2 regions of the Paenibacillus sp. MER 180 genome follow, and region 2 is predicted to be linked to the other one. Evidence: riboswitches for the same ligand, from Rfam matches in the RefSeq annotation. Region 2 holds a riboswitch; the other holds the start of a gene.
What was found. Region 2 has a riboswitch for S-adenosylmethionine ahead of metA (homoserine O-acetyltransferase MetA). Riboswitches for the same ligand answer to the same signal wherever they lie in the genome.
Positions count from the first base shown of each region.

Region 1 (15,038 bases), on a different contig from region 2:
GCCAGTACAACCAATTCTACAGGAACACCTGGAGTCATCGCCAGTACTGGAGCAACAATACCAGCAGCGGTCGTCATGGCAACGGTTGCAGAACCAGTTGCGACACGAATCAATGCTGCGACGAACCAGGCGAATAGTATGACGTTAATGTTCGCTTGTGTGGCAAGCTCTGCGATCGCACCGCCAACACCACTGTTAATGAGCACTTGCTTGAACGCACCGCCGCCGCCAATGATAAGGATGATCGTTGCGGTAGGAGCGAGACATTCGCTGGTGAAGCGGGATATCTCTTCCTTCTTGAAGCCGCGCGCATAACCGAGCGAGAAGAAGGAGAAGACGACTGCAATCAGAAGCGCGATAATTTCATGGCCGATGAATTTGCACAGTACGGCTAAGCTGCTAATGCCTTCAGGATCGACGATGTCTGCGACGGAGCCAATCAGCATAAGAATGACAGGCAGCAAAATGGTGAACAGCGTAATGCCAAAGCTTGGGAGCGGCCGATCGCTCTTCTGCGCGAATTGCTCAGCGAGCTTCGCTGGCGGCTGTAATTGAATGCGTTTACCAATGAACTTGCCGAATAGCGGCCCTGCGATAATTGCTGTTGGTATTCCGACGAGCAGAGAGTAGAGAATCGTACGACCGAGATCCGCTTGATAAGCGTCGATGGCAATCATCGGTGCCGGATGCGGCGGTACGAGTCCATGCACGGTAGATAGCCCCGCCAAGATTGGAATGCCGATCTGCAGCAATGACTTGTTTGTTTTGCGTGCTACAGTGAACACAATTGGAATTAATAAAATAACGCCAACTTCAAAAAATACTGGGATACCTACAATAAAACCAACAAGGAGCATTGCCCAATGAACGCGTGATTCTCCGAATTTATCAATAAGGGTAGTGGCGATTTGCTCTGCACCGCCTGATTCCGCCATCATCTTGCCCAGCATGGTACCGAGCGCAATGACGATGGCTATCGTGCCAAGTGTGCCGCCAAGGCCTTGTGTAACCGATTGCACAACATCTTGCGGTTTCATGCCTGTTAACAGACCGAGCATTAATGCTGATATAAGCAACGTCACGAAAGGATTCCATTTTAGCTTGGCAATGAACACAATGAGAAATACGATGGTAAGAAGTGTCCAAAATAGTAATGTAACATTGTGACTCATTCCGAATAGTGTGCTCATGATGTACGAGCCTCCTTTTGAAGAGTGCCGATTGTTATGAATGATTCCAAATATAGCGTTTCCAAAACAAACTTGAATACTTGTCGACAACTTGAATTAAAAAAACTTTGTATCCTTGCAGCTTGCCGTTACGAATGCGGCAAGCTGACATGCAAGGTACGGTTCGAGTCGGCGAAGTAGGCTGAGACAACCTGCTGGATCGTATGAGTATCCTTCGACTGGAGTCCTCTTACGATCGTACGGTGCTTCTCAATTACAGTGAACAGCTTCGCTTCTCCCTCAGAGAATATTTCTTCCGTTGTCATCAGCATGACGGTCTTTACGATCAGTCGAATGCTCGTCCACAGATGCATGATCCGTTTATGCTCCGCTGCAGCAATGATCGCTTCATGGAACGATAAATCCTGATATGCGAATTCAACGGCATCATTGTACTTAACCGCGAGTTCCATCTTGTCGATAATCTGCAGAAGCGTCAGAATCAGACCATCTGTGTTCACGATGGCGAGCCGCTGCTGGACAAAGCTCTCAATGAGATAGCGAACATCGTACAGCTCTTCGACATCGATAAGACTAAGCCCTAAGACAACAGCACCCATGCGCTCCAAGCGAATAAGCCCTTCGTTAGAGAGCGTTTTCAATGCTTCGCGAACGGGAGAGCGGCTGGTGCCGAAGTCGGCAGCCACTCGATTCTCTGATATAATTTCGCCCGGCTTGATGGAGCCGTTAATAATTTGCAATCGCAGCTCACAGGCGATGGATTCCCCAAGGGATGCGCCCTGCAGCCACTGTTTCGGATAGTGTATCATGCGTGAACTCTCCTCATGATTGGTTTCCTGAACCCATATCTCACTTAACAGATTTGGTTCTGATTGTACCACAGTGCTGCATGGCGCGACCATCGGGCTTGTGGTGATTCTATCTTCGCTATCGAAATAGGAAATGACTATTCCTTCGTTACCACTTGATGTCCGCCGAACTCATTGCGCAGTGCAGCAACTACCTTACCGTGGAAGGAATCGGACTCAAGCGAACGATATCTCATGAAGAGGGACATCGCGATAACTGGTGCGCTTGCTTGCAGCTCCAGTGCAGTTTCCACTGTCCATTTGCCTTCGCCAGAGCTTTGCATAACGCCGCGAATGCTGTCCAGCTTCGGATCTTTGGAGAAAGCATTTTGCGTCAGATCCATCAACCAGCTGCGGATAACCGATCCGTTAGACCATACGCGTGCAACTTGTTCGTAATCGAAATCGAAGTCGCTCTTGTCCAATACTTCGAAGCCTTCCGCGATCGCCTGCATCATTCCATATTCAATACCGTTGTGAACCATTTTCAGGAAATGTCCACTTCCGCTCTTGCCTGCATACAAATATCCTTGATCTACCGCAATGTCCTTGAACAGTGGCTCAAGTGTAGCGAATACTTCTTGGTTGCCGCCAATCATGAAGCAGCCGCCTTCAGCTGCGCCAGATACTCCGCCGGATGTTCCGATATCGAAGTAATGAGCACCCAGTGCATGCACTTTCTCGCCTCTAGCGATGGATTGTTTATAATGTGAATTTCCTCCGTCAATGACAATGTCACCTGGAGAGAGAAGAGGAAGCAGTGTGTCTACCACTTGATCCACGATTTCTCCAGCTGGAACCATCATCCAGATGATCTTGGGAGCATCCAGCTTCGATACGAGTTCTTCAATTGTATCTGCAGGAATTGCTCCTAGGTCAGCTGCTTTTTGACGTTGTTCAGCATTTACATCAAAAGCGACTACCTGATGCTTGTGCTGCAATATGTTATCTACGAGGTTGAAACCCATTTTTCCAAGGCCAATCATGCCTAATTTCATGCTGTATTCACTCCTGTGATCATGCTGTAAAGTACAACAAGTATACTTGTATACAACTTAGTGTGATCTTATCTTACTGTCTTCTTGCCTATCTGTAAAGTGGAAATTGTAAGCGCTGTATCTCGGCTCAGGGGTATGCTGTCTCTTTTAGAGTGATTCTTAGTGGCGGAAATTATGTATCTATATAGTAAGTGTGGATAAAAACATGACATAGCAGGAATTAGCCAACGCCGTCCATGTCAGCCAGCAGACGATCGTGCTAATTGAAAAGGGGAATTCAATCCATCTCTCCAGCTATCATCATGATCACGAAGACATTAACGATTATTCAGAGAATGTGTTGATGTGTTAGGATACCAAAGAAGTAAATAATGTGAGGTGAGGTATTCTGTTTGTGATCATGTATATATTCCCAGTGCTATAATAAGAATAAATTAAGGAGTCGGCGGCAACCGACCCCTACACCCTACACAATAGCCGCTTTTAAGGGCGGAAGGCTTTTTGGAGCAAAAATAGACCGCATCCTTTGACCTAGGGCGGTCTATTTCTGTTTGTTGAAGTACTGTTTCTGAAAGTGAAATGAAAATATTGTTGACAACTCATATTTTCAGATGTATTATCTTCAACAACAAATGACAACTTCATACTACCTTATCAAGAGTGACTGAGGGACTAGGCCCTATGACGTCCGGCAACCTTACCTGTGAGTAAACGGTGCTAAATCCTACGGAATGATTCCATTCTGAGAGATAAGTGTGGCGATACTGCCAATTCAGCCTCTTTCTCTCTTAGGGAAAGAGGCTTTTTAGTTTTCATCCAGGTGATAGCAACAGAATGGCGGGGTGTGTGAAATGATTGAAATTCGGAGTTTGGTTAAGGAGTATCGAAGCAAGACATCGACCGTCATCGGCGTAAATAACGTCTCTCTTCGAATCAATAGGGGAGAAATTTACGGGATTATCGGACGAAGCGGGGCGGGGAAGAGCTCATTGCTGCGCTGCATCAACCTGCTGGAGGAACCTACATCCGGGAGTATCCTCGTCGATGGCGTTGATTTGACGAAGCTGCAAGGAGAGAGCTTGCGACAGGCAAGACTGAAGATCGGCATGATTTTTCAGCACTTTCATCTTATCCGCTCCAAGACGGTATTTGAGAATATTGCATTTGCTCTGAAGGCCAACAACAAGTCGAAGGCAGAGATTGAACCGCGTGTCCTTGAATTGCTTGAAATGGTCGGCTTGGCTGACAAGCGAGATGTATATCCTGCTCAGCTCAGCGGTGGTCAGAAGCAGAGAGTAGGCATTGCCAGAGCGCTGGCGAATGAACCGCATGTGCTGCTATGCGATGAAGCAACATCTGCGCTAGATCCCGAGACGACACAGTCAATCTTGGAGCTGCTGAAGAAAATCAATCGCGAGTTGAACCTGACGATTGTATTGATTACGCACGAAATGGAAGTGGTGAAGGACATCTGTGACCGGATGGCGGTGATGCAGAACGGCAATGTGGTAGAAGAGGGGCCAGTATATAACATTTTCTCTGATCCACAGCATCCGATGACGCGCTCGTTCATCAGCAGCCTATTCCAATTCGATCTTCCAGAACGATTGATTCAGTATTGCAAGGGAACGATCGTGAAGATTCACTTCGTGGCACCGCAAGCGGAGGAAGCAATCATTACTGATGTGATGACGAACTTCAAGGTTAGAGCAAATATTTTGCATGGCAAAATTGAATACATCCATGACAACCCGCTAGGCATTCTGATCCTGGAGCTGAATGGAGAAGTATCAGAGCTGCGGCAGGCACTCGACTACATCAAAGAACGAACCTATCGATTGGAGGTCATCCATCATGCTGAGTGATTCGATCATCCAACTGCTGCCAGACTTGGGCAAGGCATTTGTCCAGACGCTCTATATGGTTGGAATTTCGCTGTTTGCTGCCATAATTCTGGGTCTTCCCATTGGAATTCTATTATTTGTAACCGATAAGGGGCTATTCCTCGAAAATGCGTTTACGAAAAATGTGCTAGGCTTCATCGTCAACATGATTCGCTCAATTCCGTTCATCATCTTGCTGGTGACGCTGCTGCCGCTGACGAAGCTCATTGTCGGCTCAACGATAGGCCCGACGGCTGCTTCGGTATCGCTCTCGATTGCGGCAATTCCGTTCTTCGCCCGCCTGGTAGAGACGGCGCTGCGCGAGATTGACAAAGGCGTCATCGAAGCGGCAATCTCCATTGGTGCAACACCGTGGATGATCATTAAGGATGTACTTCTCCCTGAAGCGAAGCCAGGCATCATTCAAGGCGTGAACATTACAGCAATCAGCCTTGTCGCTTATTCGGCAATGGCCGGTACAGTCGGTGGAGGTGGAATCGGCGATTTGGCGATTCGGTTCGGTTACTATCGCTACGACAACACTGTAATGTTTACTACGGTAATCATTCTAATCTGCTTGGTGCAGATCATTCAGTACGGCGGAGACTTTATTGCAAAGAAAGTAGATAAGCGATAATGCATTCGCTGTTGATCATTTGAAGTCAACCCTTACGAAGCAACGGAAGAATAATTTCAAGATCACGCCACCTTCTTGGTGCTGAAAAAGGGACACAGGGAACCAAACCTTTACTAAAAACATATACGGAGGTCATCAACATGAAGAAAACAGCTCTCATTCTTTCTCTTATTCTAGCAATTAGCTTGCTGGCTGGATGCGGCAGCAAAGACGCATCAACGGGTTCAGGAGACGCAAAGCAGGAAGAAAGCAAAGCAATCAAGATCGGGGCAACAGCCGGCCCTTATAGCGATATGATAACGAAGGCGATTAAGCCGATTTTGGAGAAGAAAGGCTATTCCATTGAGGTGGTCGAATTCGGTGATTATGTGCAGCCGAACCTGGCATTGTCGAATGGAGATTTGAATGCGAACCTGTTCCAGCACAAAATCTACATGGAGAACTTCGCGAAAGAAAATAAAATTGAGTTGTCCGAGCTTATTTCCGTACCGACGGCTCCAATGGGCATTTACTCGTCCAAGTTCAAATCTTTGGATGAAGTTGCTGACGGGAGTACAGTAGCGATTGCGAACGATCCGACGAACCTGGCGCGTACATTGGGATTGTTGCAAGATGCAGGACTCATTACAGTGAATAAGGACATCGATCCACTGCGTGTATCGGAGAAGGACGTGAAGGACAATCCGAAGCATCTTGTTCTACAGCCAATCGAGGCTGCTCAGCTTCCGCGCGCAGTAGACAGCGCTGACCTGTCTCTTGTTCCGGGCAACTTCGCACTTGCTGCGAAAATGAACCTGCTCGATGCTCTGAAGCTCGAAAATATGCCGGATGATTACCGCAATCGTGTCGTTGTGAATACAGCTGATTTGGACAAGCAATTCGCGAAGGACTTGAAGGAAGCTGTTGAATCCGCCGAATTCGAGAAAACAATAGATGAACAGTTCAAAGGCTTCGGCAAACCAGAGTGGATGCTGAAAAGGAAGTGACATCGATGACGAAGGAAGAGAAAGCTATCGTCGTTAGAGGTACGCCGGCAGTCTATCATTGTGAAGCGGGCATTTTGGACAAGCTAGATACATTATTGGCACCGTATCAATACAAGCGAGTGATTGTCGTGCATGGTGATCGCTCCTTGGAGGCGGCGCAGCCCTATTGGCCGAAGGAGACGAACACAACACTGTTATATCTCCGTTATCAAGGGGAATGCACATTGCAGGAAGCGCATCGGATTGCATGCTATGCCCAGGCCGAACGAGCGGATGCCATTCTTGGACTCGGCGGAGGCAAGGTAATGGACTTGGTCAAGGCAGCAGGGAATACATCGGGGCTGGATACGATTCTCGTGCCAACGCTCGCCTCGAATTGCGCAGCATGGACGCCGCTCAGCGTGTTCTATAACGAAGAAGGACAATTCACCCACTATACCGTTTTTTCGAAAAGCACACTTATGGTGCTGCTTGAACCACGCATTGCCTTGCATGCACCTGTTGATTATCTGCGTGCAGGGATTGCCGATACATTAGCAAAATGGTATGAGGCGGATGTACTCATTCGTGGTTTGAAGCATCGTTCAGCCGCTGTGCAGGTTGCGCATCTTACAGCTCGTCTATGCCAGACTGCACTTCTGGAGCATGGACGGCAGAGCATTCACGACGCAGAGCAGAAGCAGCTATCCGATGCGTTCGTAGAGGTAGCGGAGACGATCATAATGACTGGCGGCCTTGTTGGCGGCTTCGGCGATCACCTTGGTCGAATAGCAGGAGCACATTCGATCCATAATGGCCTGACCGCCGCGCCAGCGACACATCATTTGCTGCACGGAGACAAGGTCGCGTACGGCATCCTCGTTCAATTGGTGCTGGAGGATAATGTTGCGGAAGTGAAGGATTTGTTGCCGTTCTACGAAGATTTGGGCTTACCTTATCGACTAGGTGACCTTGGATTATCTGCGGAAGACCGTCCAACGTTGGAGTGCATTGCGCGGCAAGCGACTCTCCCACAGGAATCCATTCAGCTCATGAAGCCAGAAGGCGTAACCTCGGATGAGGTATATGAGGCAATCGTGAAGCTGGAGCAAATTGAATCGTGAGTAAGGAATAAAGCGCCATCTGTCCGTAAAAATGCGGCGGACGGCGCTTTATTGTCATGTAATGCGTGTTTCGCGGTATCTCGTTGTGTCTACGCATCATATATAAGTTTGCTTACGAAGCTAGCTGTCCATGTTCTTTCGGTTTGCGCTGCAATAACTGTACCCCTCCAACAATAACAGTCGTCAGTAGGATGACCGCAGTCAAGATAAGCAAGAGCGCATGAATTGAATCCGATATGGCTGGACCCCCGTTCACTAAGTTCATAATGCCAGTTACGGCATAGGTACCAGGGGAGAATTCACTGATTTTCTGATAGAAAGATGGCAGCAGCTCGCGCGGCAGCAGAGCTCCCGAGGTGATCAACTGGATCGACAGCAGTGCAATATTGACCCATGCACCGGCATCGCTGAAGATGTAAAAGGACAACTGAGCGACAAATAGAAACGTGATAACGTAAGCGAGTTGGAATAGCCACATCTTACCGAAGCCTTGTTCGGAATGAACACCCATCAGCGACACCATTCCCGTGCCAACCGTTGTAATGATCAGGGAGGCGACAATATTGAGCAGGGAGCGAGCTGTCAGGAGTGTCCATTGGCCACATTTTTGTTTGATAGCTTTGGCAGCCTTATTCATTTCCATGGTGAACTGCATGCAGCCAACGAAGGAAGCCAGCAGCAGCATCATGGGAACCATCGTCCACGAGAAGTTCGAGATGGGATGAACGTTATTCATTTCGGCTACGACGCGTGCAGACATGGATTCGGATAGGCTGCTTGCTTGCAGCTGTGGAACATGTACCTGCTCCAGTACTTGGGTCATGCCCGTACGAACCGCATGTTCATTGAGTGAAGTCGTAATTTGGCTGGAGACAGATTGCATTACACTTTTGACCATGCTTGGATTGGATTCGTTCACAGCATACGTGACGACAGCTTTCTGTGTCGGATCCGTTAGCTGCTTAGAGAAATTCCCTGAAATATGCATTACCATTTGCACCTTGCGTTCTTCAAGCTGTGTCATAGCTTGATCAAGACTCGCCTCCTCTTTCATGTGAAATGGAAGCTTCCCCATAATCGATTGCACCGCTTGCTTGCCAACCACTTGATCCTCATTCACTACGGCAATGGCTAACCGATTCACATTGTCTGTCAAATGATCGTACCCGGTTAGCCAGATCAGGCTGAACAGTACTTGAAAAGTAAGCGCAGTAATAAGGCCGATAATGACTGACGGCGACTGTAACAGGTGAAGAAAAGTGGATTTTACAGACATTTTGTTCATGAATTAACACACCTCATTATTAATATTTATTTATTAATCAATAAATACGATGCCAAAAAAAGTGCGACCTCAAAAAGGCAGCAGAAGAAAGTGATTTCACTATGTTTTATTTGGATGGCCACGGAGATAAGTTAGGCGCTTCGAGCACTTCTGACATCGTAATAATTAGACCTGAGCCGATGAACATGCTGGCTGCGAATTTGGCATTCGGAATCCCGGCTTGTTCAAAGCGCCGTATGACCGTCTGGTGTATCGCAGTGAAATGGTCGCGCACCGAATCGCGGATTGCTGGCTCTGAAGTTGTAAATGCCTGCATCGTCACGAGCATCTCATCGCGATGGGTCTCAATGAGCTTCCCGAAGGCGCGTCCCATTGTCTCTACAAACTGTTCGGGAGGAGCATCCACGCTGGAGAAGGCCTCTTCAATCTTCTCTGTGGCGCGGTCGAGAACTGCGATGAACAATTCCTCTTTGGATTTAAAAAAGTGAAACACGTATGGCTGCGTTACACCAGCTGATTTGGCTATTTTGGCGGTTGTCGTCTTGTAAAAGCCATGTTCCGCAAAGGAGGAGACAGCAGCATCAATGATTTGATCCTTGCGAGATAGAGATGGGTCTTTTGGTGACATGTTGGTTCAACACCTTGTCAGAATTTTTGTTATTTATTAATCAATAAATTAATGTATGAGGGTTTATTTGTCAAGTGTGTATTAACAAGCAAATCGAAGAAGGACGAACCTGTAGGTAAGATCCCTTTAGTAGCTCGCCCTTCCGTTCACATAGAAGCGATAGACTCTTGTTAACTCATAACGTAGTATCTACATATATTCAGCCGGTTCATTTAAATAGTACAATGTGATATTTTGTCTGTAAATAATAGTGGATTCGCTTGAAATCATCAGGCGTTAGCTCAGCCAGTGATTTACTCCGTTCCTTGCCCAATATGATGCCAATCGCTTCAGCTGCAAGGGCGGTGTTGGGCATGATGCGGGCGCTGCCATAGGCTTTGATGGTGGCTCCAATATTTTTGCCCGCGACGATGACGTTGTTGTAGGACTTGAGCAGAAAGGAACGAAGCGGGATGCCATAGCGATCAGGTTGGCCGAATCCGATTCCTTCCCGAATGCGCGTTGTACCTTGCAAGTCAAGCGAGTACCCGCCGATGCTCACATTGTCCCAGAACATGCTGCCATTCAAGACGTCGTGTTCATTCAGCACATATTTAGTCTCGAATCGGTTGTAATCCCGAATGTATAAATAATCAGGGAAGCCGTTCAGCTCTGCCTTCGAGAAACCCCAGATATGTTGACGCAGAAAATTCAAAATATACGGTGCTTCGGTCTTCGCCCTGTATAAGGCGGCTTGCACAGATGCCGGATTGGCAGGATCAACGTTATATACGAGCAGCGCGTTCATAATGGCCTCGCCATTACGCTGATAGACCGTGTTCATCCCACGGAGCATAAGTCCATTGTCGTGCGGCTTGTAGGTACGCATAATATTGCTGAATCCGGTAGCTTCGCTCCCATCCACATAGGTGTTTGGACCGTACTTTTTGATGAGGTTCTGGAGAGGGTAACTGGCAAGGACGGCTTGGTGAAGCATACTCCAATTCACGTGCTTGAACTTGAGCATCAGCGTAGCGGCCATGTAGTCTGGCTTATTGTTCTTGCCGTCGTACAGGCTCTCCATGCCTGGAATTCGCTTCTCGCCAAGCTTGCTGGTGAGGGCATTGAAGTCGGTGTTCTCCACCCAATATTTAGACTGAACCGTATAGATTTTTCCGTCTGCAGCAGTATAGGTGAGGGAGTGGATTGATTTTCCCTTTTTTTCTAGCTCAAATTGTACAGATTGAATCGCAATGCTGCTTCGGAGAGGGATGCCTTGGATGAGGTGTTCGTAATAATTCTCGAACTCCACGGGCTTGCGAATCGTGCCCTTATCGTACCCGTCGAAGAGAGGCTTAATGCTGCCTTGTACAAGGCTGTGACCATGCTTGTCGAAGGGTTCGTCGAGGAACCACATTTCCCCTTCGATGAGCTCTCCGCCTGGCTTGCTGCGGGGATCCAGGATGAGTACATTCAAGCCAAGATCATGGGCTGCCTTGGCAAGCAGAATGCCTTGAATTTCGCTGCCGATAACGACAATATCGTAGTGGCTGCATAGAGTACCGCAATGGGATTGAAAAGAGGCTTGAGCGGAAGATGCGGGGGTAATCGTGTGGGTAAAAAGAGCTGCAATCAGGATGGAAAATAAGGCGTGTATTCCCTTCTGTACGTAGTTCATGAAGGCGGGATGCCTCCTCTTCTTAAAGTGTAAAAACATGAAAAAATTACCTACGACGTCATGCTAGCACAGCCCTATATGCAGATCAATATGGTTCCTGTAGCGAAGCAGGGGAAATTTATTTTTGGAAATATTGAACTTGACTTTTCTTCCTGAATGTGTGTAACATTATTCCCATATTCATCAGGCGATGACCAAAGACATGATTTCCAGCACGAGCTGTCCAGAGAGAGAAGCGATTGGTGCAAGCTTCTTCAGTTACGGTTGTGGAATTACCCCTTTGCAGCCGTGATGTTGAACCTGAGGGTGATCATTTGGAAATGGTACTGGTACCATTGCAATCCGCTTCTCAGCAGTAAGCATCACCGACCCATCCTCGTTACCGGATGTCCAATGAAGGATCTTGCAATTGCAGCGAATGGCGGCTTATCCCGTTCCAACATGCAATGCAGGATTGAATTAGGGTGGAACCACGAGATAGAACGCACTCGTCCCTTTCGGGAGAGATGCGTTTTTTTGCGTTCTCCAGGGGCGTTCATCATTTCAGGTACGAATATGAGGAAAGGGAGGCTGAAGCATGGAGATCAAGGTAACATTTCCAGACGAATCGAACAGGGGGTATTTGCAAGGCACGACCATCGAAGAAGTTGCAGCATCGATTAGCACAAGCTTGAAGAAGCAAGCACTGGCCGGAAAAATGGACGGTACGCTCGTGGATGTTGACACAGCGATCGAGCATGACAGCCTCGTCGAGATCGTCACGGCAGATAGCAAGGATGGTCTGGCCATCATTCGTCACAGTACAGCACATCTTATGGCGCAAGCCATTCAACGCATATATGGAGCCGATACAGTCAAGCTGGGGATCGGCCCAGTCATTGAAGATGGATTCTATTACGACATCGATATCGCGCAGCCATTGTCGACAGAGGACCTAGTAGCAATTGAACAAGAAATGTCTCGCATCATTCAGGAAAACTTGCCGATTCAGCGCGAGGTGGTCAGCCGAGAAGAAGCCATTCGCTTGTTTTCGGAATTGAAGGAGCCGTTGAAGCTGGAGCTGATTCACGACCTGCCAGAGGATGCGGTCATCAGCATTTACAAGCAGGGTGAATTCGTGGATTTATGCCGAGGCCCACATGTTCCGTCCACAGGCCGCATTAAGGCCTTCAAGCTGATGAAGGTATCCGGCGCGTATTGGCGTGGGAATTCGAATAACAAAATGTTGCAGCGCGTATACGGAACTGCCTTTGCGAAGAAGGATCAACTGGAAGAATATTTGCATATGCTTGAAGAAGCGAAGAAGCGCGATCATCGCAGGCTTGGAACAGAGCTTGGACTGTTCATGTTCTCCGAGGAAGCGCCTGGTATGCCTTTCTACTTGCCGAACGGGATGACGATTCGCACAGAGCTTGAGGATTTCGCGCGAGGACTTCAACGAAGACGCGGCTATGACGAGGTGCGCACACCGCTTATGATGAACAACCGATTGTGGGAGCAGTCGGGTCACTGGGATCACTACAAGGACAATATGTATTTTACGAAAGTAGATGATACGACGTTTGCACTGAAGCCGATGAACTGCCCGGGGCATATGCTCATTTACAAAAATGGGCAGCACTCCTATCGTGAGCTTCCAATTCGACTTGGCGAGTTCGGTCAAGTACATCGGCATGAAATGTCCGGCGCCTTGAACGGTATGCTTCGGGTTCGTACGTTCTGTCAGGATGATGCTCATCTGTTCGTCCGTCCGGATCAGATCGAAGAGGAGATCGGCAAGGTTATGGCCTTAATCGATCACATCTATAAGGTGTTCGGCTTCGAGTATAAGATCGAGTTATCTACGCGGCCGGAGGATTCGATGGGCTCAGAGGAGCTGTGGAATGAGGCGGAGCAGGCATTGCAGCACGTGTTGGATAAGCGCGGCGTCGAATATCGTGTTAATGAAGGGGACGGGGCCTTCTATGGGCCGAAGATCGACTTCCACATCCTGGATGCACTCAAGCGGAGCTGGCAGTGCGGCACGATTCAGCTGGACTTCCAGATGCCGGAGAAATTCGACCTGTCCTATATCGGAGAAGATAGCCTGAAGCATCGGCCTGTTGTTATTCACCGTGCGGTGTACGGTTCGATTGATCGGTTCATTGGCATATTGACAGAGCACTATGCAGGAGCATTCCCGACATGGCTTGCGCCCGTTCAGGTGGCGGTACTGCCTGTATCGGATCTCTTCGCCGACTACGCGTATGAAGTGAAGGAATCGCTGGAACAGGCGGGTATTCGGGTACAAGTGGATGCGCGCAATGAGCGTCTAGGCTTCAAAATACGCGAAGCGCAGCATAGCAAAGTTCCTTACATGCTCATTGTAGGAGAGCAGGAGCAGGCGAGCGGAAGCGTGTCCGTCCGCAAGCGGGGCGAGGGCGATCTGGGAACGCAGCCAATTCAACAACTTGCTGAACTGATTGAAAAGGAAATAATAGCGAAGGTGTAGAATACAATCTCATGAATTCGCATTTGAAAGCGAAGGAGATGAGTAGCATGAATAATACAGGCTTGCGAACCTATACACAATTGGATGCTGACCAGCTTGAAGCACTGCACAGATTGGAAGACATTTGCAATGAACACGATCAAATCATTTTGAAGTTGAACTGGGATTCACTTCGTGCACGCACGGGTGATGTCGCTAACGACTATGTGTATATTGTAGATGGTGAAATTGTCGGATTTCTCGGCATCTATCAGTTCTGTGTCTCAGAAGTAGAGATAAGCGGGATGGTGCATCCCGACTATCGGCGTCAGGGCATATTCAGTCAGCTTGTTAAGGAAGCTCAGCAGGAGTGTAGGAGACGTCAGGTGGAGAAAATTATCTTCATTTGCGCTCGACCTTCCTTATCCGGCAAGGAATATTTGGAGAGCATCGGTTCGAAGTGCAGCTTCTCCGAATATTGGATGACACTTACTGGAGAGCATGTGCAAGATGTCGATCATCCCCCTGCAAAAATTGAATTACGTCAGGCAGAGATGGGGGATATGGCTCTTCTCACGCGATTGAACATGGACGGATTCGATATGAATGAGGAAGATGCAAGAGGGTATGTAGAGACGGCGATGCTCTCACAGCAGGATTATATTTTTATTGCAGACTGCCAGCAGGAGAACGGAGAATGGCTGCCTATCGGGAAGATTCATGTTATGCGGGAAGAAGGCAGTGCATTTCTATTCGGCTTCAGTGTTCAACCTGAGCACAGAGGCAGAGGATACGGACGCTGGATTCTTCGCAGTATTATTGAGCGCGTGAAGGATCAGCAGCCAACTGCCAAGATTGAGTTAGAAGTTGCCGTTGAGAATGAGCGGGCACTGGGGTTATACACGTCATGCGGGTTCCACGTGCGGAATGTCAATGATTATTACGTATTAGAGCTAACGTCGGAGAGAGTGGAACATGCAGCTTCCGACAATATTGTAGTCAAATAGCCAAAGTAACGGATGTTATGAAGCCGTTAAATAAGGTAAGGCGAAGAGATTCGTTAATTTGCATAAGCAGTGCAGCACAGAGTTTGAAGTGCTGTACTGCTTTTTTGTTGTCTAAAGGAAAGGTTTGGATATAAAGGACTCTGTTTACCTCAATTACTTAAGAAACTCGTAAGAATGGAGTAAGAAAAAAGAGAACTCCAGGCTGTACGATGAAAGTAAGTTAAGCAGATCACGATTTTCATACAGGAAGGATTTGATTGTACATGATCTCAACCTTGGGCAACAAAATGCTGCAATCACTGTGGATGACTTGGGAGGCTGTATTTGAATTGATCACGCCTCTTCG
Region 1 is NZ_JAMAVT010000016.1:86,943-101,980, reverse strand. Features, by position in the region: gene M3661_RS22955 (GntP family permease) at 1-1,190, opposite strand, end outside; gene M3661_RS22950 (GntR family transcriptional regulator) at 1,319-1,996, opposite strand; gene gnd (phosphogluconate dehydrogenase (NAD(+)-dependent, decarboxylating)) at 2,137-3,036, opposite strand; SAM riboswitch class I at 3,685-3,792, shown strand; gene M3661_RS22940 (methionine ABC transporter ATP-binding protein) at 3,888-4,901, shown strand; gene M3661_RS22935 (methionine ABC transporter permease) at 4,891-5,556, shown strand; gene M3661_RS22930 (MetQ/NlpA family ABC transporter substrate-binding protein) at 5,697-6,542, shown strand; gene M3661_RS22925 (iron-containing alcohol dehydrogenase family protein) at 6,548-7,645, shown strand; gene M3661_RS22920 (YhgE/Pip domain-containing protein) at 7,758-8,930, opposite strand; gene M3661_RS22915 (TetR/AcrR family transcriptional regulator) at 9,037-9,558, opposite strand; gene M3661_RS22910 (FAD-dependent oxidoreductase) at 9,767-11,215, opposite strand; gene thrS (threonine--tRNA ligase) at 11,793-13,706, shown strand; gene M3661_RS22900 (GNAT family N-acetyltransferase) at 13,754-14,692, shown strand; gene M3661_RS22895 (YkoP family protein) at 14,956-15,038, shown strand, end outside.
Region 1: linked by a shared signal. The riboswitch ahead of M3661_RS22940 (methionine ABC transporter ATP-binding protein) and the one ahead of metA (homoserine O-acetyltransferase MetA) in region 2 are both predicted to bind S-adenosylmethionine.

Region 2 (15,038 bases):
TATGGATCCAATGCGCTTGGCAGCTCAGATCATAAGCGGGGTCGGTTTTATTGGAGCGGGTGTTATCTTGCGAAGAAGCAATGAGGTTATTTCCGGTCTCACTTCTGCAGCATTAATCTGGTCGGCGTCTGCTCTCGGTGTAGCGATTGGGGCTGGATTCTATTTGGAAGCAACTTGCGGTGCGGCGCTGCTGATTACGGCTGTCAACCTCATTCCGGGTTTAATTAAGATGATTGCCCCTGCAAAGTTGAACCGGCATGATGTGGCGTTGAAGATCGTCGTAGAATCGAACCACCGAATGACGGATCTTATTAAGAAGATTCAGCGCAAGGATCGAACGGATGCAGATGAGTTCCATATCCGCCACTTTAAACTCAAGGATCTGGATAAGGATCGCCAGCGAATTGACCTAGTACTATCTGTGCCAAGTAATCAATACTTGACGGAAATCTATTATTACATCAAGAAGATTGAGCATGTTGTGAGCGTAGAGATTGAGCAATTGTAAGTAGAGCTCAAGAAGATGGATTGCTGTCTTATCAAGAAGCGGATTTCTATCTTGATCATATGGAGAAGGAAGAGGCGGAGGACATTAAGCAATTGCTCGCTTACCCAGAAGGTACAGCAGGATCACTTATGACAACGGAGGTCATCCGAATCCGTACGACAGATACAATTGCTGAGATTCTTGATTGGATGCGCCGTTGCTTGACGAATGTGGAGACTATTTATTATTTGTATGTGACCGATGAGTAGGATACGCTGCTCGGCGTTGTGTCGCTACGTGATTTCCTTATCTCTTCGCCCGAACGGTCGGTGAATGAGATAATGAATCCGTATCTCGTTACGATCGAACCAGATGCACCGCAAGCGGATGTCTTGTACATTATTAAGAAGTATGGCCTTCTGGCTGTTCCGGTAGTAACGAAGGACAGTCGGTTAGTCGGGATCGTGACCTTTGATGATGTAATGTCTCATTTGTAGCATAAATAGAAAGAATGAGTATGGGTTCCTTGCTTGGCAGAATCCGTTATCTAGTGATTGTAGGAATTATGATATACTTGACGATAGGCATTGAAGCGAAAGGGGTAATCCATACCGATGGAAGTACAAATGAATGATAATAAGGAGCAGCGCTTACTGCTCGTTGATGGAATGGCGCTCTTATTTCGCGCCTATTTCGCTACTGCGTACGGCGGTTCTATTCGTCGAATGAAGGATGGAACACCAACGAATGCGGTGTATGGCTTTATGAGATATTTCTGGGATGCGGTAGAACGGTTCGAGCCGACGCATATTGCATGCTGCTGGGATCTCGGGAGCAAGACATTTCGCTCAGAACAGTTCACAGCGTACAAAGCAAATCGTCCCGATTGCCCAGAGGATCTGGTACCACAATTTCAACTCATTCGGGATGTAATGGATGGATTCGGCATCCCTAATATATCGGCTGAAGGATTCGAGGCAGATGACTGTATCGGAACCTTGTCGCGCTTATTCCGTGATGATATGCATGTCTATGTCCTGACAGGCGACCACGATATGCTGCAGCTTGTTCATGAACGGACGACTGTGATCATTATGAAGAAGGGGCATGGCAATTATGCAGTCTATTCGCCATTGTCACTCATGGAGGAGCGTCAGCTGACTCCAGAGCAGGTGGTTGATGTGAAGGGGCTTATGGGAGATACTGCGGACAACTATCCAGGCGTGAAAGGGATAGGTGAGAAAACAGCACATAAGCTGATCCAGCAATATCAGAGCATTGAGGGAATATTGGAGAATTTGCCGGAGCTTGCGAAGGGTGTACGGACGAAGATTGAGTCCGACCTTGAGATGCTTCATTTGTCACGACAGCTTGCGCGCATCAACTGCGATGTGCCGGTAGAATGCCAGATGGATGTCTGTGTATTTGCGCCAGAGCGCGAGTCCGTCAGTGCAATTTTTGAGCGTCTGGAAATGAAAAGTATGATATCGTACGTCGGAATGTAACGAACATGGGCGGTAGAATGAAGGGGAGGAGCAGAAGCTCCTCCCTTTTTTGATCATAAGTGCTGTATGAAGGTTGGGTTCGTGAATCCAAGTCATCAGCTTAATCGGTGAAATGCGCCTCGCCTATGACCATGTACAGGAAGCCGCGAAGCTCATCTCCCTCTTCCTCCGACAAGCGATAAAAGGATTCTAAATAGCCTTCTTCCTTGAGATCGTCCTGCCCGAGAATGGCGGTCAGCCCGCTCTGCAAGTCGGTAACGAGCTTCTTGCCGTAAAAACGGCCTGTAGATGTAATCGCCAAATCAAAGCGCCGATAGCTGTGCCCTACAAAGGTGACGAAGCGTGTTGTTGTTGTCTCTGTGCTGTCCGATAGAAAATCAAGATCATGATTGCTCATTGTTAGCCTCCCTTATCTGCTGCTCCAATAAGATGATATTATTATATAGTAGCGTCCAACATTTAGAAATAGAAATACAGGAATTGACACTGGAGAAGAGCATGTTATAATGGTAATAAATTCATAACTAGGACGAGGAAGCACCTCATTGCGATGCGTATATACGTACCGTGATGAGGTGCTTTCTTTTTTTGTCCGATAGAAGTGAATAGAAGGTCGCAGCAATCGGAGAGGTTGTATCATTATCAAGTCTATCGAATAGGGAGGGCATAGTTGATGCAAATTGTATGGATGGCCAGATTAGAGCGAATGGTGCTGGACGATGGGGAGATGGTATCTTCTCGTAAGCGGAAGAGGGGAGTAGATTCTTCTCGTGATACCGCATATGGATTAGTTACGGCTGGACTAGATGAGGGAAAGTGGATCCTACTCTGGGAACCAGATGGACAGCCTGCCGAAGTATGGTTCGAGGGGACGGTATGGGCCGAGATGCGGGCGGCTATGCGGCGTGGCATGGCGCGTTTGCTGCACGCTGGGTACCGTCTGACTATTGGGTTTGTGCCGGAGGCCGATATACACGAGCGCAGAATGAAGGAACGCAATGAATGGGTTGCCTGCTATGCGGATTTATATGCCCGATCCGAGGTATATGAACAGCTTGCGAAGTGGCGTAGGGAGACGGCGAGCAAGCTGCGCCGGGCCCCTTATTGGATAGCAACGAATCGTATGCTTCGTATGGTCAGTGCCTTGCTTCCGCACACCTTGGAAGAACTGAAGCAGCTTCCTGGATTCGGGGAAGCGAAGCTGGCATCCTATGGAGCAGACATCATTTCAATTGCGAAGGGGTTTGAGAGGACATCGACTTTCCCGCTGGATTGGATATCCTCCGTTGTATCCGAAGAGGAGTTCGCGAAGTGGGTCTATTCCGAATGGGAATCGAAGCAGAATCAAGAGCTCTCCAAGCTGACAGACCGCCGTGTATTGCTAGAAGGCTTGCAGCAGCAGTTATCGATTGCGCAATTGATAGAGCTTCTTCAGGTAGATCGGCGTGAACTCATTATGCGCATTGAGACGGTGGAACGTGAAGGCTATAATGTGTGCATGCTGGTTGAATCGGAGCTTCAATCTATGCCGGAAGAGCAGCGGGCAACGATAGAGCTGGCGTTCGATGAACTGGGCGATGAATACTTGAAGCCAATCTATGTGAAGGCATTTGGAGAATCGGCAGTGGACGAATCCTATGCCGAGGTACAAGCGAACTATGAGCGGATTCGATTGCTGCGGCTTCTGCATCGAAGCAGAGCGAGAAGCAGCAGCGTTGCACAAGCAGCAAGCTGACGAATGCCACATATTCGAAGGACGTATGCCCGAGCTCGTTAATGAATTTATTCTGCTGTTTAGGCTAGTTTAGGGGCGTCGTGCTATTTTGTTTGGAAAGCAGCGAAAAACAATTCGCAGTGGTTGGCTTCGTTTTTCGTCATCGGCGAACAAGGTGAGCAAATGGGGATAATCGGGAATACGGTAATGCAAAGAAAACAAAGCGGGGGTGTCCAAGGTCATTATCAAATGACTTTGAACACCCCCCGCTGATTATTAAATCCAGTCTTTCTTGCGGAATAAGTAGAACATAAAGATACCAAGCGCAAGCATGAATCCGATCATATACAAGGAGCCGTACTCCCAGTCCATAATTGGAATATATCCGAAGTTCATGCCGTAGATCCCTGTTATTAAGGTTAGCGGCATGAATATAGTTGTAATGGCTGTGAACACTCTCATAATATCGTTTGCGCGATTCGCGATGCTAAGCTGATAAGATTCACGTAAGTTGCCCATAAGGTCGCGGAACGTTTCGAATGTCTCCGATACTTTGACGGCATTCTCGTAAATATCCTGGAAGTACTTCTGCAGGTCATCGCCGATCAGCCGCAATTCCTTACGATAGAGGACAAGCAGTACCTCTTTTTGAGGGCCAAGACCCTTCTTGAGCCACAGAATCTCACTTCGCAAGCTGATGATTTCATTGAGATGTTCTTTCTTTGTGCTCATAATGAGCTCTTCCTCAAGCTTGTCGATTTTCGCTTCAATTCGATCTCCTACTGTGAAGTAGTTGTCGACAACCAAGTCAATAAGCAGGTAGAGCATAAGGTCAGGCGTGCTAGCTTGCTGCTCCCACAATACAGGCTTCACCATACGCAGCTCGTTAATCTTCTGCTTTGTTACGGTAATAATGAAATGTTTGCCGAGGAAAATGTTCAATGAGCGTAAAAAGATCTCTTCATCGTCAAAGCGAATGCTGTTGAACACGATAAAATAATGACCTTCATAAATTTCGATTTTGGGACGCTGCTCTTCTTCACTCATACAGTCCTCAACTGCCAAATCATGCATGCTGAATAATGGCTGCAGAACGACCAAATCCTCAATGTCAGCATCGATCCAGTAGAAGCCATTCTCTGGCGGTGTTAATGTGACATTGATATCTTCCTCAGTCGTGAAGACGCCCTCGTTGACCAGACGGATTTTCATTGCACTCACTCCTTGACGCTGTCGCCATTGCGACATGCGCATCGTCTAAATGTTACCAGACGACTCGAAACAAGGCTGGGCATGCGCAGTCCGTCGTTCGCGCACGTGATATAAGCCTAGGCACAATTAGTGAACTAGGTTCTCTGCAGAGGCACGAATCCCGACATTGGACTGCGAACTTGCCGCTGCCTGTCGAATCGTATTATTCGGTTGTACGTACGTACTACGGAACGACCTCGGGTCGCCATCCATCCGAACTCACCTCAGCTTGAATAATTGTAGTGACTTTATATATCATGCGCCCAGTGAAGGAATGATTATTGCCTTCATTGAAAAGTTAAGGCCTCGACGCACCTTGTTAAGTATAACGCTCGTACTTCAACCTTTCAAGACAAAATCCATTGGCGGAATTCGTCAATAATGTATCGTATGCGAAGGGGGTGGAATCGTGATTTTTTGTTGTGTTCCCCTCTTGACGAACAGCTTCTCTTTGCCGTACATTATTACCAAGGCCAAATCAAATGAATATTCATATAAGCAATCTTATCAAGAGTAGGTGGAGGGACAAGCCCGATGAAGCCCGGCAACCGGCGATGCGCAGTATGAAGCGCGACGCACGGTGCTAATTCTTGCAGGGACGATGGAAGTCGTTACTGACAGATGAGAGAGGCTCATGAGCATGTATAACATGACCTTTCTCGTAGTCGAGGAAGGTCTTTTTTGTATGTCTCTAGCCATTTGTGCCGTTTCAAGTCAGGCCTGTGAGCGGTTGTGGCCAATGTGATTTCATGTGCCGACACCATCCAATTACCATTTTCGAGGGGGAGAGCGTCAATGCCGATTAAAATTCCGGATCATTTGCCGGCCAAAGAAATTTTGACCCAGGAGAATATCTTCGTCATGGACGAAACGAGAGCCTATCATCAAGATATTCGTCCGCTGCGAATCATCATTCTCAACTTGATGCCGACGAAAGAGACTACGGAAACCCAACTCCTGCGTTTAGTGGGCAACACGCCGCTGCAAGTTGAGGTGACGCTCCTTCATCCAGCAAGCCATACATCCAAAAATACGTCCGCACAGCACTTATCTTCGTTCTACAAAACATTTGAAGATATTGAAGGAGAGCAGTTTGATGGTATGATCATTACGGGTGCTCCTGTCGAACAGATGAAGTTTGAAGATGTAGACTATTGGGATGAGTTGTGCCGCATTATGGAATGGTCTAAGGAGAATGTAACTTCCACGTTCCATATTTGCTGGGCATCACAAGCGGGCCTCTATCATCACTATGGAATTGCGAAATATGCACTGGATCAGAAAATTTTCGGTGTATACGAGCATGTACTAACTAAGGAAAATGTGAATCTGACACGCGGCTTCGACGAGATGTTTCTTGTACCGCAATCCCGTCATACGGAATTTCGGAGAGAGGATGTCGCGAAGATTGCCGAGTTAGAAATATTAGCGGAGTCGGAAGAAGCAGGAGTGTATTTGGTAGCGACACATGATGGGAAGCAAATTTTCGTGACCGGTCATTCGGAATACGATCCCTGTACACTGAAGTGGGAGTATGACCGCGATATTGCAAAGGGGATGGAGATGGACATTCCGATAAATTATTTCCCGAATAACGATCCTTCCCGCAAGCCTTACTCCACTTGGCGTGCGCATGCCAGCCTCCTCTTCTCAAATTGGCTAAACTACTACGTATATCAAGAAACACCTTACGAATTGGGCAAAGCCGTACCGCGCAAGGAAGGGGCTCATCAACTATGATCGAACGCAACGAAGAGAACTACCGCATCGAAAGTCGATTAGCTCAAATTGGATCGGTTCATGAACCAAAAACGGGAGCTATTAATTATCCGATTTACCAAGCAACTGCATTCAGGCATCCGAAGCTTGGACAGAGCACGGGGTTTGATTATATTCGGACGAAGAGCCCGACTCGTACTGTTCTAGAGGAAGCGGCGGCTGCTTTGGAATGTGGGGATGCCGGATTTGCCTGTAGTTCTGGGATGGCTGCATTACAGACATTGTTCGCGATGTTCAGTTCAGGCGATCATCTGATTGTTTCCCTCGATTTGTACGGTGGCACTTATCGTCTGCTGGAACGGATTATGTCTCGTTTCGGCGTGACGGCCTCTTATGTAGATACGAATGATTTTGATGCGCTTGAGTCTGTAAGAACACCGCAGACGAAGGCTGTCTTTATAGAGACGCCTACGAACCCCTTGATGATGATTACGGATATCGAGAAGGTAGCGGCGTGGGCGAAGGTTCATGGAATTCTCACTATCGTTGATAATACGCTGCTAACGCCATTTTTCCAACGCCCGATTGAACTTGGGGCAGATATGGTAGTCCACAGCGCAACGAAGTACTTGGGCGGACATAATGATGTGCTTGCTGGTCTGATCGTAACGAAAGGGAAGCAGTTGTCGGAAGAAATCGCCTTCCTGCATAATTCGATCGGGGCTGTCCTGAGCCCGACTGACTCCTATCAATTGATGCGCGGCATGAAGACACTTGCCCTTCGTATGGAGCGGCACCAGTCCAACGCAACCCGTATTGCCGAGTGGTTGTTAGAGCATCCTGCCATCGACAATGTGTATTATCCTGCACTCGAGCAGCATCCGGGATATGAGATTCAACAGCGCCAATCGTCGGGCAACACAGGCATCTTTTCCTTCCGCTTGAAGAATGCAGCTTATGTAGAGCCGATCCTGCGCCACTTGAAATTGATCGCCTTCGCGGAGAGCTTGGGTGGGGTAGAGTCGCTGATGACTTATCCGGCGGTTCAGACCCATGCGGATATTCCGCAGGAGATTCGGGATCAGATTGGTGTAGACGATCGCTTGCTCAGATTCTCGGTTGGAATTGAACATGTTGATGATTTAATTGCTGATTTGGAGCAAGCGATAGAAGCGGCTAGAGTAGAAGTGGAGGGATAACGGAGATGAGTGAGCAGAATTCGAATCAAGCATCAGACGGTCAGTTAGGCAAGCAATCACGCCGGTTTGCGACGAAGCTGATCCATTTTGGCGGTGAGATCGATGCCGGTACGGGAGCTTCCAGTGTCCCGATTTACCAAGCTACGACATTCCATCATGAGGACATTTACAATCCGCCTCAGTACGATTACTCTCGCTCTGGCAATCCAACACGTGAGGCATTGGAGCAATATATTGCACTGCTCGAGGGCGGAACGAATGGATTTGCCTTCGCATCAGGGATGGCAGCGATCTCTTCGACATTCTTGCTGTTATCGGCAGGAGATCATGTTATCGTAACGGAAGATGTGTATGGTGGAACGTACCGTCTCCTGACCTCCATTTTAAACCGGTTGAACATTGAGTCCACCTTAGTGGATATGACCGACATTGAGCAGGTGAAGGCTGCGCTTCGTCCAAATACGAAGGCTGTCTATATGGAGACACCGTCCAACCCGACGCTCAAAATTACGGATATTGCAGAAGTGACCTCATGGGCCAAGGAAAAGGGTCTGCTCACCATGCTGGATAATACGTTCATGACCCCTTATCATCAACGTCCAATTGAGCTTGGTGTTGATATAGTCTTACATAGTGCAACCAAGTTCTTGGGCGGACACAGTGATGTGCTCGCAGGTCTGGCAGTAACAGCCAACGAGAGTCTTGGACGCCGTGTGAAGCAATTGCAGAATGGCCTTGGCACTGTGCTTGGGGTTCAGGACAGCTGGCTGCTGATGAGAGGCATGAAAACATTGGAAGCTCGGATGAATCAGAGTGAGCAGAGCGCCCGCCGCCTTGCACTGTGGCTGAGTGAACGGTCGGACATTGCTGACGTCTATTACCCTGGTCTAGCTGATCATCCTGGCCGTGAGGTGCATGAGAAGCAATCACTGGGATACGGAGCAGTGGTATCATTCGATGTGGGTTCTGGCGAACGGGCGAAGCAAGTGCTGAACAACGTGACAATCCCGCTTGTGGCAGTCAGCCTTGGCGCTGTTGAGAGCATCTTGTCTTATCCTGCCATGATGTCTCACGCAGCAATGCCGCATGAAGTTCGTCTGCAGCGTGGAATTACGGATGGATTGCTCCGCTTCTCTGTTGGGCTTGAACATGTCGAGGATTTGATTGCAGATTTGGATCAGGCGTTATCCAAATAACCGATTCTATCCAGCACCCTTCTCATGGAAGGGTGCTGTTTTTTATGGGCGATGTATGTTACGATTATTTAGTGAAGCTGCTTCTTGAGCGATACAATGCACAACTAGATGATGAAGCAGCATGTGCAATAATCCGTACAATTTAACCCCGCCGTAAGCGGGGTCTACTTCGCTTTATATACGAGAGTGTAAGGCAACATATGAGAGGGGAAGTGACTGTGACGATGTCACCGATAGACCGCATTTTGGACAAAGCGCTTCGTGGTGAACGATTGAATACAGACGATTGCGTGACCTTGTTCGAATCTGATCAGATCGAGAAAATGGGGGCAGCTGCCGACCAAATTATGAAGAAATGGCATCCAGATCCGATTGCTACATTTGTAATTGGGCGCAATGTCAACTATACAAATATTTGTGATACGTACTGCAGATTCTGTGCCTTCTACCGTGCTCCGGGTTCGAAGGAAGGTTACGTGCTTCCTGATGAAGTCATCTTCCAGAAGATTCAGGAAACGATCGATGTAGACGGAACTGAGATTCTGATGCAGGGCGGAACAAACCCAGAGCTTCCATTCAGCTATTATACGAATCTGCTTCGCGAAATTAAGAAACGGTTCCCAAGTATTACAATGCACTCCTTCTCTCCTGCGGAGATTATGAAGATGAAGGAAGTCTCGAATGGATTATCTCTAGAAGAGGTAATCCGTCAAATTCATGAAGCGGGTCTTGACTCACTGCCGGGCGGCGGCGCTGAAATTTTGGACGACCGTACTCGTCGGAAGATCAGTCGCTTGAAGGGTTCATGGCGTGATTGGATGGACGTCATGCAAACTGCCCATAAGGTCGGCATGAATACAACGGGCACGATGGTTATCGGCTTCGGCGAGCTGCTGGAAGAGCGCGCACTGCACTTGGAGCGTATTCGTACAGCACAAGATGAATGCATGCAGAACGGCCATCCTTCCAAAGGCTTCCTTGCGTTCATTCCATGGACATTCCAACCGGACAACACGAACATGAAGGCAGAGCGCGTATCGCCTGAAGAGTATTTGAAGACACTCGCGATCAGCCGCTTGTTCCTGGATAATATTCCGAACTTCCAAGCTTCATGGGTAACGATGGGGCCGGAAATTGGCAAGAAGACGCTCAGCTTCGGCTGCAATGACTTTGGCAGTACGATGATTGAGGAGAATGTCGTATCGGCTGCTGGCGCTACACATAAAGTAAACATCGGAAGCACGCTGCAGCTTATCCGTGAAGCGGGCAAGATTCCTGCGCAGCGTGATACGAAGTATAATATTTTGCGTGTGTTTGATGATGAACATGCAACGGTTGCCAAAGATTTTGTTATGCAAAATTAGGCGTCAATTGAAAATGAAACAGTACACTTGCTGGACTTTCCGTTTGGAAAAGCCAGCAGGTGTTTTTTTATTTTTGGCGATAATGCCAGAAGGAATGCGAGTGTCCTCTGTTTTCCAGATTCGTCTTCGTATATCTCCATTCATGACCCCATATACTTAAGAAGGAACAGAAAGGAGTGGGCTCATGGAGTTGTTCACGATCTCGTTGCCGCTGCGATCCGAATATGACGCAGTAACGCTGACTGATTTGCTGCAGCAGGAGCTGAGCGATTTACATAAACAGCCGAATGGCGTGGAATTCCAGCAATGGTCTGAAGGGCAGACGGCTTGGATTACATGCCGGGGCATCTTGCCAGGTTTTCAACTGTCTACACAAGGACAAGATGTATGGAATAGAGCGGCCAAGGCAGTTGCTGAATTTATTCTGTCCCAAAAAGAAAGGCTGCTTCTTGCTTCCTTAATTGCAAAGGATTCGAAATACAGTGAAGAGGAACGCCGTAAAATTGAGGAATACTGCCAGCAGCTGCTCAACGGTGGAGATGAAACCGGTTCTAGTGAGTCCAGACGCAGACGCAAAGGGAAACTTACACGTGCACTGCGGCGATATTTAGAAGATCATACTGCCCTTAATGTTGAAGGGTTCATTCAGTTCCGTTTGCGGCACTATTTAACAGAGCTTCGTGAAGTGGTTGACTATGCGATTGATGAATATGTACTTGAACGGCAGTATCAGGAGTTCATTGGTCTATTGAAATACTTCGTGTTCATTCAGGAGACGAAGATCCCTCTTGCGCACTTAATGCACAAGGGCGGTCATGAATTTACGCTCCTGGATGAGGATCTTCAGCCGCTTGAGCCGAAGCATGTGATGAATGGCATGGTTGTGGAGATGATTGATTATGATATGGAGATGGAGGATATGATTGTGAGCACACTCATCAACGTATCCCCGCAAAATATTATCATTCACACGCGCGAGCCAGAATCTCAGGTGATTAAGACGATTCAGCAAATCTTCGAATCGAGGGTGCATGTATGTGTATTGTGCAGTTCTTGTCATGCTGTGCTTGGTGGAGATGGCTGGCCTCACGAGACTCTTGTACATAACAACGTGCAGGACGGTTCAATGCTGCGGCCATAGCATTTCATGATTCGGGAATCGGAGCTTGACCACCCTGCGAAGATCGCATATAATATGCGGTATTGAGTAATCAATAGCATACGATATGCGATGACAAAGACATGAATAACGGACGGAACCGTTCAGAGAGAGGGATCGAGGCTGCAAGTCCCTTCGGCAACGCTGTTTATTTACCACTTTAGAGCTTTGGATGGGAACAACGAGCTTACTCGGTCAGTATCATCCAACGAATCATTCCCGTTACCGAATGCTCAAGGACTGATCTGAGGAAAGCGTGCGACAGAGCATTGCGGCATATGATGCTGTAATTGTAATCGCGTAAGCATCATCAGCAGTTGAATGAGGGTGGAACCACGGGTTACTAATTGTCTATAACACTCGTCCCTTTACAGGGCGGGTGTTTTTTATTTTTTCAGACAAATTCAATAGGCTGTGTTGTGTACGGTGAAGATGGGAAGAACGTGTAATTGTTTGTTTCCTAGCCGGCATAAAGAAGATGGACAGCAGATTGAATGATGCCATATAAACTGGGAGGAATCGCAAATGTCTAACGTAAAAGTAACATTTCCAGACGGTGCTGTTCGTGAATATGAGCAAGGCACTACTATCGAAGATGTAGCGGGCTCGATTAGCAGTGGATTGAAGAAGGCTGCACTAGCGGGGAAGCTGGATGGCAAGGTTGTTGATCTGTATACGCCAATTCAACAAGATGCGAAGATTGAGATTGTAACTGCAGATTCAGAAGACGGGCTTGAAGTGCTTCGCCACAGTTCAGCCCACTTGACAGCGCAAGCAATCAAGCGCTTGTACAAGGACGCAAACGTGAAACTTGGTATCGGTCCCGTTATCGAAGATGGCTACTACTATGATATTGACCTGGATATCTCCTTGACGCCTGAGGATCTGCCGAAGATCGAGAAGGAAATGCAGCGTATCGTGAACGAGAACCTGCCAATTCAACGCCGTGAAGTATCTCGTGAAGAAGCTCTACGCATCTTCACAGAAATCGGTGATGAGTTGAAGCTGGAGCTTATCCGCGATTTGCCTGAAGATTCTGTGATCACTATCTATGACCAAGGTGAATTCTTCGACTTGTGCCGTGGACCTCACGTCCCATCTACAGGCAAGTTGAAGGTATTCAAGCTCTTGAACTTGGCGGGTGCTTACTGGCGCGGCAACTCGGACAACAAGATGCTGCAGCGTATTTATGGAACAGCATTCTCGAAGAAAGCACAGCTTGATGAATATTTGCACTTCTTGGAAGAAGCGAAGAAGCGCGATCACCGTAAATTAGGTAAAGAGCTGAAGATCTTCTCCTTCTCCCAAAAAGTTGGACAAGGCTTGCCGCTCTGGCTGCCAAATGGTGCGACATTGCGCCGTACGATGGAGCGCTACATCGTGGATATCGAAGAGCGCTTGGGATACAGCCACGTGTATACACCGGTACTTGCGAATGTGGAATTGTACAAAACATCCGGCCACTGGGAACACTACCAAGAAGATATGTTCCCAACAATGGTTATGGATAACGAAGAGCTTGTTCTGCGTCCAATGAACTGCCCGCACCATATGATGGTGTACAAGTCTGACATGCGCAGCTATCGTGAATTGCCAATTCGTATCGCCGAGTTGGGAACCATGCACCGCTATGAGATGTCCGGAGCGCTCACGGGCTTGCACCGTGTTCGTGCTATGACATTGAACGATGCGCATATCTTCTGCCGTCCGGATCAGATCAAGGAAGAATTCGCGCGTGTTATTAATTTGATTCGCCGCGTATATGACGATTTCGGAATTAAGGATTATCGCTTCCGCTTGTCTTATCGCGATCCGCAGGATACAGAGAAGTACTTCCCAGACGACCATATGTGGGAAATGTCTCAACGCATGCTGCGTGAGGTTGTTGAAGAATTGGGTCTTCCATTCTACGAAGCAGAAGGTGAAGCTGCATTCTACGGACCGAAGCTGGATGTGCAAATTAAAACAGCGCTTGGCAAGGAAGAGACACTGTCGACTGCACAGCTGGACTTCTTGCTTCCTGAACGCTTCGAGCTGGAATATGTCGGCGATGACGGACAGAAGCATCGTCCTGTCGTTATCCACCGTGGTATCATCAGTACGATGGAGCGCATGACTGCATTCTTGCTGGAGAACTTCGCAGGGGCGCTTCCGCTCTGGCTCTCTCCAGTACAAGCGAAGGTCATTCCAGTATCGCCGAACTACGAAGAGTATGCGAAGGAAGTAACAGAATCTCTGCGTGATGCAGGTATCCGTGCTGAAGCGGATGTGCGCAACGAGAAGCTTGGCTACAAGATTCGCGAGGCACAGCTGGAGAAAACACCATACATGCTCGTCGTCGGTGAGAATGAGAAGAACAATGGTGCTGTATCCGTGCGTAAGCGTGGAGAAGGCGATCTTGGCATGAAGCCGGTAGCAGAAGTGGTTGCGCTGCTGCAAGAGGAAATCCGTACGCGCCATATTGCGCAGGCTGCTCCACAAGAAGATTCACAGAAATAAAGGGCGAGCTAAGAGCACCCTTGTCATAGAGAAGCTCTCGTCTTAGACGGGGGCTTCTTTTTTTTTTTTTTTTGATTCGCGGCATTCATTAATAAAGTTCCTTAAAATCTTACGTGACAATATTGTAAGCTCCGCATAAGGTTAATCGCACGATATCATTTGTATCTTGCTCTATAATTGAATATATCATCATGAGATGAAACACAAACGGAAAGAAGTGATTGGACGAATGAAACTTACAGGAAGACAATTGCTACATACGACAATAGCATGTGCAATGGCATTTACCCTGCTTGCAGCTCCGCTAACATCTGGTGGCACAGCTTATGCACAGGAGGCCGTGGCGGATCAAATCAAGACGATTAGCACAGCAGGAATGCAATCTCAACAACAAGCAACTTCACATATCCAATACGATATCCAAGCGAAGCTGAATACGGACGATATGACCATTACAGGCAAGCAGACGGTGACATACCGCAATACGTCTAAGGATAAGCTTAATGATGTTGTATTCCGTCTGTTCGCAGATGCCAATCGTTCGAAGGATACACAATCGAGCATGTTCGTAAGAGCGAATGAGGAGATTGCGAAGGAATACCCAGATAAGAAATCAGAGGATTTCCTTGGCGGTATTGATATCCTTAGTGTAAAGGATGCTTCGACCGGTGCGACCCTAGCTACCACAAATGAGAAGCAGGCGCTTACGGTTCAATTGGCAAAAGCATTGGGCAAGGATGAGGAAGTGACGTTAGAGCTTGAATATAAAACGAAAATTCCGTTCGGTTCACAGCGCTTGTCCTATTATAAGGACATCATTAATGGGGCGCATTGGTTCCCGGTTATGTCTGTGTACGATGAAGCAGCACATAAGTGGAATAAGACCCCATATAGTAAGACATTCGAAACGGATTACTATGAGGTTGCCGACTATACGGTTGCAAT
Region 2 is NZ_JAMAVT010000004.1:290,698-305,735, reverse strand. Features, by position in the region: gene M3661_RS08680 (MgtC/SapB family protein) at 1-508, shown strand, start outside; gene M3661_RS08675 (magnesium transporter) at 529-756, shown strand; gene M3661_RS08670 (CBS domain-containing protein) at 829-984, shown strand; gene M3661_RS08665 (5'-3' exonuclease) at 1,102-1,992, shown strand; gene M3661_RS08660 (DUF3055 domain-containing protein) at 2,093-2,389, opposite strand; gene M3661_RS08655 (HRDC domain-containing protein) at 2,666-3,727, shown strand; gene corA (magnesium/cobalt transporter CorA) at 3,983-4,918, opposite strand; SAM riboswitch class I at 5,459-5,585, shown strand; gene metA (homoserine O-acetyltransferase MetA) at 5,753-6,697, shown strand; gene M3661_RS08640 (aminotransferase class I/II-fold pyridoxal phosphate-dependent enzyme) at 6,694-7,875, shown strand; gene M3661_RS08635 (trans-sulfuration enzyme family protein) at 7,881-9,071, shown strand; gene mqnC (cyclic dehypoxanthinyl futalosine synthase) at 9,296-10,435, shown strand; gene ytxC (putative sporulation protein YtxC) at 10,620-11,576, shown strand; gene thrS (threonine--tRNA ligase) at 12,120-14,093, shown strand; gene M3661_RS08615 (M1 family metallopeptidase) at 14,323-15,038, shown strand, end outside.